Salipiger sp. CCB-MM3: one gene and its partners. The protein of the gene in region 2 interacts with the protein of the main gene of each other region in a pairwise test. Links are inferred from orthologs where the notes say so. Each region holds a gene or a part of one and is shown on either strand. Other genes may lie near its edges. The genes, in order: rlmN, ftsZ and AYJ57_RS04365.

What was found.
Region 1: the proteins of ftsZ (region 2) and rlmN interact in binary tests that used the Escherichia coli proteins (3 or more experiments, as listed by UniProt). The link is inferred for Salipiger sp. CCB-MM3 from one-to-one orthologs.
Region 3: the proteins of ftsZ (region 2) and AYJ57_RS04365 interact in binary tests that used the Escherichia coli proteins (3 or more experiments, as listed by UniProt). The link is inferred for Salipiger sp. CCB-MM3 from one-to-one orthologs.

What each region holds. Positions count from the first base shown.
Region 1 is NZ_CP014595.1:1,281,112-1,287,213, reverse strand. Bases 1,292-4,097 are described here. They hold rlmN (23S rRNA (adenine(2503)-C(2))-methyltransferase RlmN), read right to left. Parts: upstream 3,390-4,097; coding sequence 2,193-3,389; downstream 1,292-2,192. Other genes in these bases: AYJ57_RS06275 (invasion associated locus B family protein), read right to left, coding at 3,611-4,097; AYJ57_RS06285 (hypothetical protein), read right to left, coding at 1,749-2,090; AYJ57_RS06290 (heavy metal translocating P-type ATPase), read right to left, coding at 1,292-1,565. In the rest of the region: more of AYJ57_RS06290, read right to left, coding at 1-1,291; more of AYJ57_RS06275, read right to left, coding at 4,098-4,138; AYJ57_RS06270 (asparaginase), read left to right, coding at 4,306-5,322; phosphoserine phosphatase SerB, read right to left, coding at 5,406-6,102.
Region 2 is NZ_CP014595.1:2,395,767-2,402,027, reverse strand. Bases 1,304-4,268 are described here. They hold ftsZ (cell division protein FtsZ), read right to left. Parts: upstream 3,654-4,268; coding sequence 1,953-3,653; downstream 1,304-1,952. Other genes in these bases: ftsA (cell division protein FtsA), read right to left, coding at 4,071-4,268; lpxC (UDP-3-O-acyl-N-acetylglucosamine deacetylase), read right to left, coding at 1,304-1,685. Also shown: AYJ57_RS11625 (outer membrane protein assembly factor BamD), read right to left, coding at 1-651; more of lpxC, read right to left, coding at 765-1,303; more of ftsA, read right to left, coding at 4,269-5,402; AYJ57_RS11605 (cell division protein FtsQ/DivIB), read right to left, coding at 5,402-6,261. UniProt on the Escherichia coli protein: Essential cell division protein that forms a contractile ring structure (Z ring) at the future cell division site. The regulation of the ring assembly controls the timing and the location of cell division.
Region 3 is NZ_CP014595.1:894,394-900,682, forward strand. Bases 1,048-4,040 are described here. They hold AYJ57_RS04365 (rod shape-determining protein), read left to right. Parts: upstream 1,048-2,017; coding sequence 2,018-3,064; downstream 3,065-4,040. Other genes in these bases: AYJ57_RS04360 (GcvT family protein), read right to left, coding at 1,048-1,618; mreC (rod shape-determining protein MreC), read left to right, coding at 3,195-4,040. In the rest of the region: more of AYJ57_RS04360, read right to left, coding at 1-1,047; more of mreC, read left to right, coding at 4,041-4,151; AYJ57_RS04375 (rod shape-determining protein MreD), read left to right, coding at 4,144-4,686; mrdA (penicillin-binding protein 2), read left to right, coding at 4,683-6,289. UniProt on the Escherichia coli protein: Forms membrane-associated dynamic filaments that are essential for cell shape determination. Acts by regulating cell wall synthesis and cell elongation, and thus cell shape.

The DNA of each region.
Region 1 (6,102 bases), 1.1 Mb from region 2 along the record:
TCAAAGCCCGGCGCGGCGGTTGTGCGCACCAGTTCGGGTCGCCCCTCGGTCAGCGTGCCGGTCTTGTCGAAGGCGACGATGCCCACGCTTTCCAGCCGCTGCAGCGCGTCACCCTTGCGGAAAAGCACACCCAGTTCAGCGGCGCGCCCGGTGCCGACCATGATTGAGGTCGGCGTGGCGAGCCCCATGGCGCAGGGGCAGGCGACGATCAGCACCGAGACCCCGGCGACCAGCGCGTAGGTCAGGGCAGGGGAGGGGCCGAAGATCAGCCACGCAAGGAAGGTGAGCGCGGCGGCGGCCATGACAGCTGGCACGAACCAGATCACCACCTTGTCGGCGACCGCTTGGATCGGCAGCTTGGCGCCCTGCGCCTCTTCGACCATGGCGATGATCCGCGCCAGCATAGTGTCGGCACCCACCGCGGTGGCCCGGAAGCTGAGCGCGCCCGCGCCGTTGACCGTGCCGCCAACCACCGTGGCACCGTCCGATTTCTCCACCGGCACCGGCTCGCCGGTAATCATGCTCTCATCGACATAAGAGCGCCCGGTCAGCACCTCGCCATCAACGGCAATGCGCTCGCCCGGACGGACGTGCAGCACATCGCCCTGCACCACCTCGGCGATGGGCAGTTCGGTGATCTCGTTCTCCCGCTCGACACGGGCGGTCGAGGGTTTCAGCCCGACCAGCCGCTTGATCGCCGCCCCGGTGAGGCCCTTGGCGCGCGCCTCGAGGAAGCGGCCCAGCAGGATCAGCGTGACGATCACGCCCGCCGCCTCGAAATAGACCGCCCGCGTGCCCTCGGGCAGAAGCCCGGGCAGGGAGAGCGCGACGGTGGAGTAGAGCCAAGCCGCCAATGTGCCGAGCGCCACCAGAGAATTCATGTCCGGCGCGCCCTTGAGCAGCAGCGGCAGGCCGATCTGGTAGAACCGCCGGCCCGGCCAGACCAGCACCGCGGTGACCAGAACGAATTGGATCAGCCAGGAGGTGGTCATGCCGATCGTTCCGGCGATCAGATCGTGAAAGCCGGGGATGAAATGGCCGCCCATCTCCAGAATGAACACCGGCGCGGTCAGCACGGCGGCAACGATCAGATCGCGTTTCAGTGCCGTTTGCTCGGCACTCTTGCGGGCTTCCTGCTCGGCGCTGTCGTCGCTGGCGAGGCTGGCCTTATAGCCCGCGCCTTCGACCGCGTGGATTAGCGCCGGGGCCTCGGCGGAGCCGTTCAGCAGCTTCACCTCGGCGGTCTCGCTGGCGAGGTTCACAGTCGCCGAGAGCACGCCGGGCACATCGGCCAGCGCCCGCTCGACGCGGCCCGCGCAGGAGGCGCAGCTCATGCCCTCGATGCCGAGGCGCATGGTCGACTCGCCGGCAGGGTAGCCCGCCTTGTCCAGCGCCGCGCGCAGCGCGGGCACCCCGGCGCTGCCTTCCACATGCGCCATCTTGGTTGCGAGGTTCACCGAGGCGTCGGTGACGCCCTCGACCCCGGCCAGCGCCTTCTGCGCGCGTCCCGCGCAGCCGCCGCAGGTCATCTTCGTCACTTCGAAGCGCAGGCTTCCGTCGGCCATGATGCGACTCCTTCCAATCTTGGTCGCCTCACAACATAGGGCTTCCAGTCACTGGAAGGTCAAGGGCGCGCTTTCACTTGGCACGCTTCCGTGATGGGGATCAGTTCAGGCGGCAATCGAGGCGCGCGCGGCATTCCTCGCAGAGCAGCGGCAGGCCAAGACGCTCGGCGGCGTTGGTCAGCGTCAGAATATGGATGGGGTGACCAGCATGGTGGCTTCGGCCAGCGCCAGATCGCGGTCTTGCTCCGTGGCGGTCAGCACGAAGCGGGCAATGGCGCGCTCATCGTCGGAGAGGCCCGTCGCGTCCGGGGCGAGGATGAGCGGGGCATGCCATCCGTGCGTGGTGAGCAAATTCGCGAAATCACCCAAGGCGCGCAGGCAGACGCGGGCGCGCGTGAAGCCGAGCGCGTCGCGCAATTCGAGCTGCGCGGTGGCTTCGTCATTCTCGCGCCACAGCCTCAGCAGCCGCACCACCCGCGCTTCCGCGGGGCGCAATGCCACCCGGTCGAACCGTTCATGTCGCATGGAACCTCTCCCAGCCAGTCGCCCGATGGGGCCGTCGATCCGGGCTGTCCCGGAGACGGGACTGGCTGGGTGAGGCAATCCTGATTAATTAAATCAGGTAAGTCAAGCCGCGCCGCCGATGCCGCTTTCGGCCTCGATCTGCTTGCGCGATTTGCGGGCGCGCTCGGTGGCCGACTTCAGCTGACCGCAGGCGGCCATGATGTCCTCGCCGCGCGGGGTGCGGATCGGCGAGGCGTAGCCAGCCTTGTAGATGATGTCGGCGAACCGCTCGATCCGCTCCCAGTCCGAGCGCTGGTAGGGCGCGCCGGGCCATTCGTTGAACGGGATGAGATTGATCTTGGCCGGGATGCCCGAGATCAGCTTCACCAGACGGCGCGCGTCGGCATCGGTGTCGTTCACATCCTTGAGCATCACATATTCGAAGGTGATGCGCTCTGAGTTCGACAGCCGCGGATATTCACGCAGCGCGTTCAGCAGTTCTTCGATGTTCCAGCGCTTGTTGATCGGCACCAGCTTGTTGCGCACCTCGTCGGTGGTGGCGTGGAAGCTGACCGCCATCAGGCAGCCGATCTCTTCGGCGCATTTGGCGATCTCCGGCACGACGCCCGAGGTGGAAAGGGTGATACGGCGGCGCGACAGGGCGATGCCCTCGCCGTCCATTGCGATCTTCATCGCGTCGCGCACGTTGTCGAAGTTGTAGAGCGGCTCACCCATGCCCATCAGCACGATGTTCGACAGCAGGCGCGGCCCGCTCTCGCCGGTGCCGGTGCCCGGCTCGGGCCATTCGCCAAGATCGTCGCGCGCCAGCATGACCTGACCGATGATCTCGCCGGCGGTGAGATTGCGCACCAGCTTTTGCGTGCCGGTGTGGCAGAAAGAGCAGGTGAGGGTGCAGCCCACCTGAGAGGAGATGCAGAGCGTGCCGCGATCTTCCTCGGGAATATAGACCACCTCGACCTCATGCCCGCCCGCGATGCGCACGAGATATTTGCGCGTGCCATCCGCCGAGACCTGCTTCGAGACGATCTCGGGCAGCGAGATCGCGAATTTCTCGTCGAGCAGGGCGCGGTAATCCTTGGAGAGATTGGTCATCGCCGAGAACTCGCGGACCCCCCAGTGATAGACCCACTGCCAAATCTGGCCGACCCGCATCTTCGCCTGTTTCTCCGGCGTGCCAGCCTCGATCAAGGCGGCGCGCAGGGCGTCACGGGTGAGCCCGATCAGGTTCACCTTGCCCTCTTCGGGCTGCTTGCGGGGGATCGTCACCACGTCCTGGGTGATCGGCGCGCTGGCGGTCATCTCGTCATCCTCGGAAAAAGAAGGCCTCTCCATACAGGATTCGCCTGCAAAAAGTCAAAGGGAACGCGCAGGCGCGTTCCCTCGGTGAAGCTCATCTGTGGATGGCTCCTGAAATTTCAACCGGCGTGTGCGTGGCGGCGCCGGAATTTGAGTATTTTCGGAAAGATGAAAGCGCCTCGGGGTGCCTTTCATCTTTCTCCAAATACTTCCACGCTACCGGCTTAGTTGGTGCACCGCTTCTCCGCATCCTCGACCGCGGCGGTGAAGCCCAGCAGCGAGAAGGTGTCCTTGGTCTGCGTGCCACGGCTCGAGCGCGCGGTCAGCGTGGCATCGGCGCCGCGCTTCATCGCCGCGATGATCTTGGCATCGTCCTGCGGCGTGGCCGGCCACGCCCATTCGCCCTCTGTGTAGAGCTCGAAGGTCTCGCCCGAGACATTCGCCTCGACGGTCGAGCCGCCCGCGAACGGGTACCCGCCGGTGAAGGCGACCTGGCCCATCACATTGGCCTCGGGGCGGTAGAAGACCATCAGAAGGATATCACCGCGCTTCACCGAGACGACGCGGCCGTCCTTGGTGTTGACGCTTTCCTTATAGGTGGTCACCGCCCAGCATTCGCGCGGGCTGTTGCCTTCGAACACCGACCAGTCGGTGATCGCATTCACCCGGTTGGTGCTTTCTTCCTGCGCGAGACCCGCCGTTGCGGTCAGCGCCATCGCTGCGCCCAGAACCCCACCGAGAATTGACTTCATACCTGCAGCCTCCAGCCGTGCTTGCCTCTAGATGTGTGGCGCGCCTCCAACCTGTTCCGGTCCCTTGACCGGCGCGACCATTCGTGCTCGACGGCGGGACAATAGACCGAAACACGCGGGGCGAGAAAGCCCCGATGGCAGATTATCGCTCGTTTGTGAGGACCCCCATGCGTCAAGAGCCCATCACCGCCGCCGTACCTCTGGTGGAGGTCCGTCGCGGGCCGCTCGCGGAAAGCCTGCATATGGGCCACGCGGTGATCTGTGACGCCTCCGGCGGCATCGTACACGCTTGGGGCGATCCGGATGCGGTGGTCTATCCGCGCTCCTCGTCGAAAATGATTCAGGCGCTGCCGCTGGTCGCCTCGGGGGCCGCCGAGGCATGGCATCTGACCCCGCCACAGCTGGCGCTCGCCTGCGCCTCGCATCAGGGCGCGCCGATCCATGTGGCGGCGGTCGAAGCGTGGCTGGCGGATCTGGAACTGTCGGAGGCGGACCTGCGCTGCGGCGCCCAGCCGAGCCGCGACAAGGCTCTGAAGCTGCAGATGATCCGCGAGGGCGAAAGCCCCTGCCAGTTGCACAACAACTGCTCGGGCAAGCACGCGGGCTTCCTGACGCTCAGCCAGTATCTGGGGGCCGGTCCCGAATATGTGCTGCCAGAGCATCCGGTGCAGGTGGCGGTGCGCGATGCCTTCGAGGAGGTGACCGGCGCGGTAAGCCCCTGTTTCGGCATCGACGGCTGCTCGGCCCCCAACCACGCCACCACGATGGCGGGCATGGCGCGGGCCATGGCGTGGTTCGCCAGCGCGCAGCCGCGCGGCGATACGCTCAGCCGCGCCGGGGCGCAGCTGGTGGAGGCGATGTATGCCTATCCCGATCTGGTGGCGGGGGAAGGCCGCGCCTGCACCTTGCTCATGCGCGCCGCGCTGGAGCCGCTGGCGATCAAGACCGGGGCGGAGGGCTATTTCGTCGCCATCCTGCCGGAGCGCGGTCTGGGCGTTGCGGTCAAGATCATCGACGGCGCCACGCGCGCGGCGGAATGCGTGATGGCCGCGCTGCTGGTGCGGCTTGGCGTGGCGGACCCGGCGCATCCCGACGTGCACCGCTTCCTCAACCCCGAGCTGCGCAATTTCGCAGGCCATCTCACCGGGGAAATCCGGCCGCTGGACACGCTCTTCGCGGCGTGACCGCGGGGTTCTTCTTCTCTTTGAAAATACGCCGGGGGTGAGCCGCGCAGCGGCGAGGGGGCAGCGCCCCCTCCTCCCAGCTCTCAGCCCGCGAACTCTTCGCGGGCGTAGCCCTGCAGGAACAGCAGCGCGGTCAGATCGCCAAGGTTCACCCGCAGCGCGCATTCCGCCTGCACCGAGGGTTTGGCATGCAGCGCGACGCCAAACCCGGCGCGGCCCAGCATCCCCAGATCATTCGCGCCGTCGCCCACAGCGAGCACGTCGGCCTCGGTGATGCCGAGCCGCGCGGTGATCTCTTCCAGCGCCTGCACCTTCGCCTCGCGCCCGAGGATGGGCCGTGCCGGGATGCCGGTGAGCTTGCCGTCCTCGACCAGCAGCGTGTTGGCGCGGTCCTCGTCGAAGCCAACCTGCGCCGCCACCTTGCCGGTGAAGGCGGTGAACCCGCCCGAGACCAGCGCCGCATAGGCACCGTTGGCCTTCATCGTCGCCACGAGGGCAGGGCCGCCCGGCATCAGCGTGATGCGGGTCTCGAGCACCTTGTTGATGACGCTCTCCGACAGGCCCTTCAGCAGCGCCACCCGCTCGGTCAGCGCGCCTTCGAAGTCGAGCTCGCCGTTCATCGCCCGCGCGGTGATCTCTTTCACATGCGCGCCGACGCCGGCTTCCTCGGCCAGCTCGTCGATGCATTCCTGCTGGATCATCGTGCTGTCCATATCCGCCAGCAGCATCTTCTTGCGGCGGCCTTCGCCCGGCAGCAGGTTCACGTCTGCCTGATCGGCG
Region 2 (6,261 bases):
GTGCAGCGCCTCGGCGGTATGGGTGGTGGTCTGGAAATCCTCGACCACGACACGGAAACGGCTGATCGCGGCGCCATAGTTCTCACGCTTGAGATAGTAGCGCCCGATTTCCATTTCCTTCGCCGCGAGGTGGTCGAAGGCGAGGTCGAACTTGAGGATCGAGGAGCGCGCGTATTCCGTATCGGGATAGCGTTCGATCACCGTGCGCAGCGACTGCAGCGCCTGGAACGTCAGCCCCTGGTCGCGGCCCACTTCCTCGATCTGGTCGTAATAGGAGAGCGCCAGCAGATACTGCGCATAGGCGGCATCTTCGTCGCTGGGATAGAAGTCGATGTAGCGCTGCGCCGAAGAGCGCGAGTTCTCATAGTCCTTGGCCCGGTGATAGGCGTAGGCCTGCATGATCAGGGCGCGCTTGGCCCAGTCCGAATAAGGATAGAGACGCTCGATTTCACCGAAATAATAAGCCGCGCGCTCTGCGTCGCTGCGGTCCATTTCGTATTCGCCACGCTCGAAGATCTGTTCGGCGGTGAAGTTCTCCATCGGGACGCCGCCCGGACCCATTCCGGGCTGTTCCTGGGCCGAACATCCGACCAGGAGAATCGCGGAGAAAGCCGCTCCGATCACCGCATTTCGCGATCTGCCGCCTGCCATGCCCGACTTACCTCACATTCATTGCAGAGCCCGCTTCGGGGCCATGGCACGGTCCTAGCACAGAAAAATCCGGGGCAAAACGCCTTAACGCCGATTTGAGCACGGCGCCGCCGTCAGGCAACCGCGGGGATTTCGTCGCGCTCGACACCGGCGCCGGGCAGCCGCGCGGCCATGCGCGAATCGCAGACCGTCATGCGGAATGCGTCGGGCGTGGCGAAGAGCGCGTGCAGCAGTTTGTTGGTGATCGCGTGACCCGCCTTGAAGCCGGTGTAATGGCCAAGAATCGGCACGCCCGCGGTATAAAGATCGCCAAGCGCGTCCAGCATCTTGTGGCGCACCGCCTCGTCGGCATGGCGCAGGCCACCCGGCGACAGGATCTTGTCGCCATCGACGACGACCGCGTTCTCATAGGTGCCGCCGAGCGCCTTGCCATTGGCCTGCATCGCCTCGACGTCGGACTGACGGCAGAAGGTGCGGCTGTCGCAGAGCTCGCGCACGAAGGAGCCGTTGGCCAGGTTGATCACCTTGTCCTGCGTGCCGATCGCCGCATCGGCGAAGTCGATGTGAAACTCCATCGTGGTGCCCTGCGCCGGGGACAGGCGGGCCCAGCCGGCAGCGGTCTGCACTTCGACGGGGGTCAGGATTTCGATGGCGCGCACAGGGGCGCGCAGTTCGCGCACGCCGCGGGCAAGAATCTCGCGGACGAAAGGCGCGGCGGACCCGTCGAGGATCGGCACTTCGGGGCCGTCGATCTCGATCAGCGCGTTGTGGATGCCGCAGCCAGCCAGCGCCGCCATCACGTGCTCGATGGTCGAGACAGAGACACCGGCGCGGTTTTTGATCAGGGTGCAGAGCGGCGAGATCTCGACCGCGTCATAGCGGGCCGGAACGAGCGCGTCGCCCAGAAGGATGTCGGTGCGTTTGAACCAGATGCCGTGCTCGGCAGAAGCCGGGCGAATGGTCATCCGGACAGGCGCGCCGGAATGAAGGCCCACGCCCTGGAAGCTCACTGCACTGCGGATCGTCGTTTGCACTTTGGTCACCTTTGGTTGGAGCGCCCCTCCCCACTGGCGCGCGCCTTTGTTGCAAACGGAGATACTCACCAGCGCTCACGTTCTCAAATCAAGTATTGCAACGAAGTGAAACATGCGGGTTTCCTAATGCGCGGATGCACGCCCAGCTGTGGATATGTTTCGGCAACCTACTGATTTAAAATCAAAAAACCCTCTCTTACGAGAGGGATTTTCGACGTGCCTTGCCTTAAAATGTCAGCCCGCGCGAGGGGGCGCGGGCTGAATTTATCAGTTTGCCTGGCGCCGCAGGAAGGCCGGGATTTCAATCCGGTCCTGCTCGGGGGCCTCTTCGGGCGCCGGAGCGGGGGCCGGACGCTGCGCCTGCATCGGCGGCTGGCGGCGAGCCTGCGGTTGCGGCTGGGGCGCAGCCGGTGCGGCGGCTTTGGGTGCGCCCTGCTGCGGCTGCTGCTCGTGGCCGTGGCCGGTCATCCGGTTGATCAGCGAGTTGATCCCAAAGCGGGGACGCTCGGGCTCGGCGGCGCGCTGCGGAGCCTGCTGGGGCTGCTGCGGACGCGCCGGAGCGGCGGGCTGGCCCGGACGGTTGTTGCGAGCGGCAGCAGCGTGCAGGCGCTTCATCGTGTCCGCCGAAGGCTGACCGGGCTGCGGTGCGCGCGGCGCGACAAAGCTCTCGGGCGCGGCTTCCAGCGTGCTGGGCTGCGGCTGCGGTTGCGCGGCCTGCGGACGGTAAGCGGGCGGCGGCAGACCGTCATCGGTCTCGACCACATCCTCTTCCTGATAGGTCTGCTGCGCGGCGGGCATCTCACCGAAGAGCGAGGGCTCGTCTTCTTCGTACTGCTGTGCCTGCGGATCGGTCGGAGCGGCCTGTGCCACCATTGCGGCGGGCTGCTGCGCTGCGGGCTGGACCGAAGCCGGTGCCGCCTCTGCTGCCGGGGCCTGCTCTTCGGTGTTGGCCAGCGGCTGCGCGAGGGTGCGGCGCGGCACCGGGATATCGTGCTGCACGGCCGAGGCGTCGATGCCGGTGGCGACGACGGAGACGCGCATACGGCCTTCCATCGTGTCATCCAGCGTCGAGCCGACGATGATGTTGGCGTCTGCGTCCACTTCCTCGCGGATGCGGTTGGCCGCTTCGTCGAGTTCGAACAGGGTGAGGTCGTGGCCACCGGTGATGTTGATGAGCACGCCCTTGGCGCCCTTGAGGCTGATCTCGTCGAGCAGCGGGTTGGCGATTGCCTTCTCGGCCGCCTGGATCGAGCGATCTTCGCCGTCGGCCTCGCCGGTGCCCATCATCGCCTTGCCCATTTCGTCCATCACGGCGCGAACGTCGGCGAAGTCGAGGTTGATCAGGCCCGGACGGACCATCAGGTCGGTCACACCCTTCACGCCCTGATAGAGCACGTCGTCAGCAAGGCTGAACGCCTCGGTGAAGGTGGTCTTCTCGTTGGCGAGGCGGAACAGGTTCTGGTTGGGGATGATGATCAGCGTGTCGACCATCTTCTGCAGCGTTTCGACGCCCTCTTCCGCCTGACGCATGCGCTTTGCGCCTTCGAACTGGAAGGGCTTGGTCACGACGCCGACGGTCAGCACACCCAGTTCACGCGCGGCCTGCGCGATGATCGGTGCTGCGCCGGTGCCGGTGCCGCCGCCCATGCCGGCGGTGATGAAGCACATATGCGCGCCTGCGAGGTGATCGACGATCTGCTCGATACTCTCCTCGGCTGCGGCCGAGCCGACCGAGGGGCGTGCGCCCGCGCCGAGGCCTTCGGTCACTTTCACACCGAGTTGGACCTTGGCGGTCGCCATGCTCTGCTGCAGCGCCTGAGCGTCGGTGTTGGCAACCACGAAGTCCACGCCTTCGAGTTGCTTGGTGATCATGTTGTTGACTGCGTTGCCACCGGCTCCGCCGACGCCGAATACGGTGATCCGGGGCTTCAGCTCTTCCTGACCGGGCATCGAGAGATTGAGTGCCATGTGATGTTCCGCCTGTCGTTTTATGACTTGGTTCGCGCCTGTCCTGCGCCTTGGGGATAATTCTTACCGAGATCCTAGGGCTGGGTCACGTAAAAAACACAGATCTACCACGAAATATGGCTATAGGATTGACTATGCGCGCGAGATTTCGCCCAACGCACCAAATTTTGCAGAAAGCATCAGCAACAACACAACACGTAGAAAAGAGCCACTGCCCCATGGGCCAGTAACGGCGAATCTTTTCCGGTGTCTTGGGAAGCCTGCTCGACGTCCCCTGCCCGCATCTTCCGTGCGGATCATGTCTTCAAATTAGCATCGGCCCGAATTGGCGTCACCGGGAATATTGCGTGAACACCGCAAGAAAACCGCAATCTCGCGAGGGTTTGAGCGGCCCGCGAGCCGCCCTGCCCCGCTCTCTTACCAGTTCTCGCGGAACCACTTCACCGCGCGCATCAGCGAACGGGCCGGGTAACGCTCGACCGGGATCTCGAAGTCCCACCATTCGTCCTGCGGATGCGCAGCAAAGAGGCACATCCCCACCGCCGAGGCAAAGCCCGGTCCGGTGGCGGCCTGCGGCAGGCCGTGCACACGCATCGGGCGGCCCAGCCGGACCTGACTGCCAAGGATGCGGCTCGCCAGCCCATCAAGGCCGGGGATCTGGCTCGCAGCGCCGGTCAGCACGATCTGCTGGCTGGGCAGATGCTCGAAGCCCGCCGCATCGAGACAGGCGCGCACTTCTTCGAGGATCTCCTCGACGCGCGGGCGCATGATGCCGATCAGTTCGGCGCGGCTCACCTGCCGCCGGTCATGGTGCCAATCGCCGGTATCGCCCGAGATCTCGATCATCTCGCGATCATCCATCCCGGTGGCATGCACGCCGCCGTAGAAGGTCTTGATCCGCTCGGCCATGGCCATGGGGATCTGCAGCCCCATGGAGATGTCGCCGGTGACGTGATCGCCGCCCATGGGCACCGCATCGCCGTAGATCATGTGCTTCTTCATGAAGATCGACACGCCAGTGGCGCCGCCCCCCATGTCGATACAGGCCGCACCAAGCTCTTGCTCGTCCTCCACCAGCGCCGCCACGCCCGACACATAGGCCGAGCTGGCGATGCCCGCGAGTTCCAGGTCGCAGCGTTTGACGCAATGCGCGAGGTTCTGGATCGCCTGCGCGTTGACCGTCAGCATGTGCATGTCGCAGGTCAGTTCGCGACCGATCTGCCCGCGCGGATCGCTCAGCCCCGAGCGATGGTCGAGCGCGAAGTTCACCGGCTGCGCGTGCATCACCTCGCGGCCATGCCCAACCTCGGGCACGTCGCAGGCCGAGAGCACCCGCGCCACGTCCTGCTCGGTCACCGTGTTGCCATCAACGCTCACATGCCCGTCGAGACCGTAGCTGCGCGGCTCGGCGCCCGAGAAACAGGCGATCACGTGATCGACCCGGATGCCCGCCATCTTCTGCGCCGCCTGCACCGCGGTGCGGATCGCGCGCTCGGTCTCGTTCATCGCCGCGATCTCGCCGAAGCGCACCCCGCGCGAGCGGGTGGTGGCTGCGCCGATCACCCGGAAGCCGGCCTGCCCCGCCAGCGAGCCGACGCCGCTGTCTTCGCCCTGATCGCTGCCGTCGAACCGCAGCACAAGGCAGGCGATCTTCGAGCTGCCCACGTCCAGAACCGCCACCACGCCGCGCTGCATCGCTGCCTTGCGCATGTTGCGCATCGCGCGCTGGGACTCGTATAGCTCGAACATTATCGTTTTTCCCCAGTCTCGATGGACTTGATCCGCCAGTATTCTTCCGCCGCGCTATGGTTCAGCCGCAGCGTCGGACGCTGCGCGAGGCGCAGATCGACCGCCGCGATATCGCGCGACAGCATGTCCACGGCGCCGTCCATCGCCATGGCTCTTTCGAGCGCCTGAACGGCGCCTTCTTCGGGCAGCAGAACGCGCTGCCCCTTATCCAGAACAAGATCCCAGCGCCGCAGCCCGACCCGCTCGAGGCCGCGCAGCCGCCCGGCCAGCGGTGCGGCGGCGGCAAAGAGGTCCAGCGCCTCGGGCACATGCGCTTCGGCGCCCGTGCCAGCGATCACCGGAAGATCGGCGTGGCTCGCACGGCGCCCGGCAGGTCCCACCAGCGCGCCGCCCTCGTCGAGCAGTTCCAGCCCGCGCAGCCCGCGCCACAGCACCACCGGCACACGCTCGACCACATTCACCTCGAGCACCCCGCCCTGCGTGATCCGCAGGCTCGCGGATTTCACCGCATCGAGGCCGGTGATGATCTCGCGCATCTGGTCGAGGTCGAGATCGAAGGAGCTGAGCGGGAAGTCGAGCGACAGAATTTCGCGCACATCCGCCGCAACGCCGTCGCTGGCCCCGTCGATCGCCATGAGGTTCACACGGAACTCGGGCCGTGCCTCGATCTGGTCGCGCACCGACATGATGGCACCGACAAAGGCCTCGCGGTTGCTGTCGACAGAGAAATACGCCGCCGCCCCGCCAACGCCGATCAGGAACGGCATGCCGATGTGCAGCGTGAAGCGAAAGAGCGGCGTCAGCATCAACCGCTCAAGCCGGTACTTCAGCCGCGACGGCGCCGGGTCCGAACGATGCA
Region 3 (6,289 bases), 1.5 Mb from region 2 along the record:
AGGTCAGGTTGATCCGCCCGACCTTGGGCAGCTTGTTGCAGGTCAGGTGATCGAGGAAGGCGGTGGCGCCGGGGCCCTTGACCACATGCTTGGCAAAGGCGCTGGCGTCGATGATGCCGACACCCTCGCGGATCGCCTTGGCCTCTTCCATGGCGTATTGCCACCAGCCGCCGCGCCGGAAGCTGCGGGCGTCATGGTCGAAATTGTCATCGGCGTCGAGCGGACCATAGTAGTTCGGACGCTCCCAGCCGTTGACGCAGCCGAACTGCGCGCCAAGCGCTTTCTGCCGCTCGTAGGCGGGGGCGGTGCGCAGCGGACGGGCGCGCGGACGCTCTTCGTCGGGGTGGTGCAGGATGTAGACGTGCTCGTAGGCCTCCTCGTTCTTGGCCACGGCGTAGTCGGTCGTCATCCAGTCCTGACCGTACCGCTTGGGATCGAGGCTGCCCATGTCGATCTCGGCCTCGCCCTCGGTCATCAGCTGCGCAAGGTAGTAGCCCGCGCCGCCCGCGGCGGTGATGCCGAACGAGAACCCCTCGGCCAGCCACATGTTGCGCAGGCCGGGTGCCGGGCCGATCAGCGGGTTGCCGTCGGGCGTGTAGCAGATCGGGCCGTTGAAATCGTCCTTCAGGCCCACCGTCTCGGAGGTCGGGATGCGGTGGATCATGCTCATGTACTCTTCCTCGATCCGCTCGAGATCGAGCGGGAAGAGGTCGGCACGGAAGCTGTCGGGCACGCCGTATTTGAAGCAGGCCGGGGCGCCAAGCTCATAGGGGCCGAGGATCCAGCCGCCGCGCTCTTCGCGGACGTACCATTTGGCGTCGGCATCGCGCAGCACCGGGTGCTCGGGGTTGCCCGCCTTGCGGTATTCGACCAGCGCCGGATCGGGCTCGGTGACGATGAACTGGTGCTCGACCGGGATCGCCGGGGTCTTGATGCCCAGCAGCTTGGCGGTGCGCTGCGCGTGGTTGCCGGTGGCGGTGACCACATGCTCGGCCTTGATCACCACGGTCTCGTCGGTGGAGATGAGGTTGCCACCCTTCTCGGCGGTCTTGGTGACGGTCACCTCCCAGTGATCGCCCTTCCACGCGTAGCCGTCGACTTGCCACTTGCGTTCGATCATGACGCCGCGCTGACGCGCGCCCTTGGCCATCGCCATGGTGACGTCGGCGGGGTTAATGTAGCCGTCGGTCGGGTGATAGAGCGCGCCGAGCAGGTCGTCGGTGTTGACCAGCGGCCAGCGCTCCTTGATCTGCGCGGGGGTCATGAACTCATAGGGCACGCCGCAGGTGTCTGCGGTGGTGGCATAAAGCTCGTATTCGTCCATCCGCGCCTGCGTCTGGGCCATGCGCAGGTTGCCGACCACCGAGAAACCGGCGTTCAGCCCGGTCTCTTCCTCGAGCGTCTTGTAGAACTTGATCGAGTAGTCGTGGATATGCGTGGTGGCATAGCTCATGTTAAAATAAGGCAGCAGGCCGGCGGCGTGCCAAGTCGAGCCCGAGGTCAGCTCGTCACGTTCGAGCAGCATCACGTCGGACCAGCCCGCCTTGGCGAGATGGTAGGCAATTGAGGTTCCGACGGCACCGCCGCCAACCACCAGGGCTTTCACGTCTGTCTTCATTTATCCGCATCTCCCGCAGGCATTTGCCGGATCCATAGCGGGCGATGCTGCAGCGCCGAAGGATCGCCCCGACTTTCCATGGTTGGAAAGCGACATGCGAAGCGAAGGGGGCGCTGCCCCCTCGGCGCGGCGCGCCTCACCCCCGGGATATTTTCGCCAAGAGGAAGGGAACTTTCCCGCCATCTCCTTGGTTTGGGGGCTGTTACCGCCTTCGCCGGCAGCCCGGAGCGATGTTTTCAAACCGCCCGATTCCCGGGCAGCGGCCGTGCACACGCGATTTCACGCGCATTTGCGTAAGGGGGGGGCTTTTTTGCTCGCCCGTCCGGCCTTATAAGACCCCGGCCTTCGCTCGCAGGGAGTCGAGGGCCAAAATGCGTATTTCTGGGGCGGGACTACTTAATGTTTGGACTGGACAGACTCATGGGCGCCTTCTCGGCGGACATGGCCATCGACCTCGGCACGGCGAACACGCTGGTCTACGTGAAAGGTCGCGGGATCATTCTGTCCGAGCCGTCGGTTGTGGCCTATCACGTCAAGGACGGCGTCAAGAAGGTGCTGGCCGTTGGCGAGGATGCAAAGCTGATGCTGGGGCGCACCCCCGGCTCGATCGAAGCGATCCGGCCGATGCGCGAAGGCGTCATCGCGGACTTCGACACAGCGGAAGAGATGATCAAGCATTTCATCCGCAAGGTGCACAAGCGCTCGACCTTCTCGAAGCCGAAGATCATCGTCTGCGTGCCGCATGGCGCCACGCCGGTGGAAAAGCGGGCGATCCGCCAGTCGGTGCTGAGCGCCGGCGCGCGCAAGGCCGGGCTGATTGCCGAGCCGATCGCCGCGGCCATCGGTGCGGGCATGCCGATCACCGATCCGACCGGCAATATGGTCGTCGACATCGGCGGCGGCACCACCGAGGTGGCGGTTCTGTCGCTGGGCGACATCGTCTATGCGCGCTCGATCCGCGTCGGCGGCGACCGTATGGACGAGGCCATCGTCAACTATCTGCGCCGTCAGCAGAACCTTCTGGTGGGCGAAGCCACCGCCGAGCGGATCAAGACCTCGATCGGCACCGCGCGCATGCCCGACGACGGGCGTGGCAGCTCGATGCAGATCCGTGGCCGCGACCTGCTGAACGGCGTGCCGAAGGAAACCGAGATCAGCCAGGCCCAAGTGGCCGAGGCGCTGGCCGAGCCGGTGCAGGCGATCTGCGAGGCGGTGATGTCGGCGCTTGAGGCGACCCCGCCGGATCTGGCGGCGGATATCGTCGATCGCGGCGTCATGCTCACCGGCGGCGGCGCGCTGCTGGGCGATCTCGATCTGGCGCTGCGCGAGCAGACCGGTCTTGCCGTCTCCATCGCCGAAGAGAGCCTGAACTGCGTGGCACTCGGCACCGGCAAGGCGCTCGAGTACGAAAAGCAGCTGCAGCACGCGATCGATTACGACAGCTGATCGCTTTGCGGACGGCTGCGACTGCGGCAGAACTGTTGGAGGGCGCGCGGCACGGCTATGCGCCCTCCTCCGCGGCCTGTAGGACACAGGCTCCGAAGGCGGCTCCAAGGCACGCTCCGGCGTGAAGAACATGGCGAAGAACGGCAGCAATGGCGAAGACTATTCCGGCCCGCTGAAGCGCCTGCTTCTGGCGGTGCTGATCCTGTGCCTTGCGGGGCTGTTCATCCTGTGGCGGATCGACAGCCCGCGGGTCGAACGCTTTCGCGCGCAGGTGATCGACACGGTGATGCCGGGCTTCGACTGGGCGATGGCGCCGGTGACCGGCGCAGTGAAGATCCTGCGCGACTTCCAATCCTACCAGCGCATCCACGAGCAAAATCAGGAACTCCGGCGCGAATTGCGCCAGATGACCGCGTGGAAAGAGGCGGCGCTGCAGCTCGAGCAGGAGAACGCCAAGCTGCGCGACCTGAACAATGTGCAGCTTGATCCCCGTCTGACCTATATCACCGGCGTGGTGCTGGCCGACAGCGGCTCGCCGTTCCGGCAGTCGGTGCTGATCAACGTGGGCTCGCGCGATGGCATCGTCGATGGCTGGGCCACGATGGACGGCATCGGGCTTGTCGGGCGCATCTCGGGCGTCGGCAATAACACCGCGCGGGTGATCCTGCTCACCGACGCCACCAGCCGCATCCCGGCGACGATCCAGCCCTCGGGCCAGCGCGCCATGGTGGTGGGCGACAACAGCGCCAACCCGCCGATCGACTTTCTCGAGAACCCCGATCTGGTGAAGCCCGGCGACCGTATCGTCACCTCGGGCGACGGCGAGGTCTTTCCACCGGGCATCCTGATCGGACAGGTGGCGCAGGATCCGGGCGGACGTCTGCGGGTCCGGCTCGCCGCCGACTACGAGCGGCTGGAGTTCCTGCGGGTGCTGCGCGACCATGGCGCACGCCGGGTGAATGCCCCCTCTGGGTTGATCCTGCCCGAGCATCCGCCCGAAAGCCGCGCCCCCGAGGCCGAGACCGATCCCACCGTGCCGCCGCTCAGCGACGTGCAGGAGGACGGGGCGGAGGCCGGAAATGGCTGAAAGCAGCCGCCCGGCCAAGGTCTGGATGATGCGCGCCACCTTTGTCGCACTGGCTTTTGCGCTGATCTTCTACCATCTGCTGCCGCTTGACCTCATGCCCGCGAGCTATGCCGGTCCCGACGTGCTGACCGCCCTGTGCTTTGCCTGGGCGCTGCGCCGGCCTGACTATGTGCCCGCGCTGCTGGTGGCGGCGGTGATGCTGCTGGGCGATCTTCTGTTCCAGCGCCCGCCCGGTCTCTGGGCGCTGCTGGTGCTGATGGCCACGGAGTTTCTCAAGTCCCGCGACCGCCCGCGCCGCGAAACCACCTTCTTGCAAGAGTGGATCGCCGTGGCGGTGGTGCTTGCGGTCATCACGATCCTGTTCCGGCTGGCGCTGGCCCTCTTGATCGTGCCCGAGGGAACGTCTTTCCTAGCGCTCATGCGATACGCCATGACGGTGATCTGCTATCCTTTGATCGTCCTGCTGTCGCAGGGGCTGTTCGGCGTCCGCCGCATGGCGCCGGGCGATTTCGACCACGCGGGGAGGCCGATGTGAAACGCACCCAGAAGGACAGCGCCGACAGCTGGCGCAGGATTTCGCGCCGCGCGCTGCTGCTGGGCGGCGCGCAGCTTGGTTTTGCCGGGATGCTCGGGCTGCGCATGCACCACATGCAGGTCGATCAGGCCGATGAGTTCCGCCTGCTGGCCGAAGAGAACCGGATCAACATCCGCCTGATCCCGCCGAGCCGGGGCCGCATCTTCGACCGCAAAGGCAAGGTCGTCGCCGAGAACACGCCGACCTACCGCATCACCATCGTCCGCGAGGATGCCGGCGACGTCGAGGATGTGATCGCCAAGCTCTCGGCACTGGTCGAACTGGACGAGGACGAGCTTAACCGCGCGCTGGCCGAGATGCGCCGCTCGGCGCCCTTCCTGCCGATCACCATCGCCGACCGCGTGAGCTGGGAAGCAATCAGCCGCGTCGCGGTCAATGCCCCCGCCCTGCCCGGCGTCACGCCCGAAGTCGGCCTTTCGCGTTTCTATCCGCAGCACGGCAACTTCGCCCATGTGGTGGGCTATGTCGGCCCGGTCTCCGAGCGCGATCTTGCCAAATATGAGGACCCCGAGCCGGTGCTGCGCATCCCGCGCTTCCAGATCGGCAAGGTTGGGGTCGAGTCGAAATACGAGGAACAGCTGCGCGGCAAGGCCGGTGCTAAGCGCGTCGAAGTGAACGCCGTGGGCCGCGTCATGCGCGAGCTTGACCGCCGCGAGGGCGACAGCGGCGCAGACATCCAGCTGACCATCGATGCCGATCTGCAGGACTATGTGCAGGCTCGTCTGGGGCATGAATCCGCCTCCTGCGTGGTTATGGACGTGGAAAAGGGCGATCTGCTGGCGATTGCCTCGGCCCCCTCTTACGATCCCAACAAATTCGTGCGCGGCATCTCGGTGGGCGACTATTCGATCCTACGCGAGAACGATCACCGCCCGCTGGCGTCGAAAACCGTGCAGGACGCCTACCCGCCCGGCTCGACCTTCAAGATGGTCACCGCGCTGGCGGCGCTCGAGGCTGGCGTGCTCTCGCCCGACGACACGGTCTGGTGCCCGGGTCACATGGAGGTCGGCTCGCGCCGGTTCCACTGCTGGAAGCGCCGCGGCCACGGCCACCTGAACCTCGAACAGGCGCTGCAGCAAAGCTGCGACGTGTTCTTCTACGACGTGGCTTTGAAGGTTGGCATCGACCGTATCGCCGACGTCGGGCGGCGGCTGGGCCTTGGTGCCTCGCCGGATGTGCCCATGTCGGCGGTCACCTCGGGCATCATGCCCGACAAAGACTGGAAACAGCGTGAGCGCGGCAAGGGCTGGCTGATCGGCGATACGGTCAACGCCTCGATCGGACAGGGCTTCGTGCTGACCTCGCCGCTGCAGCTGGCGATCATGACCGCGCGCATCTCGACCGGGCGCGAGATCCACCCGCGGCTGGTGAAGACAATCGACGGCGTCGAAACCGAAGTTGTCGGCGGGCAGGACCTCGACATCAACCCCAACCACCTGCGCTGGGTACGCAAGGGCATGTCGTCGGTGATGAACACCTCCCGCGGCACCGGCTATCGCTCGCGTTCGGTGGCCGAGGGCTACGAACTCGCGGGCAAGTCCGG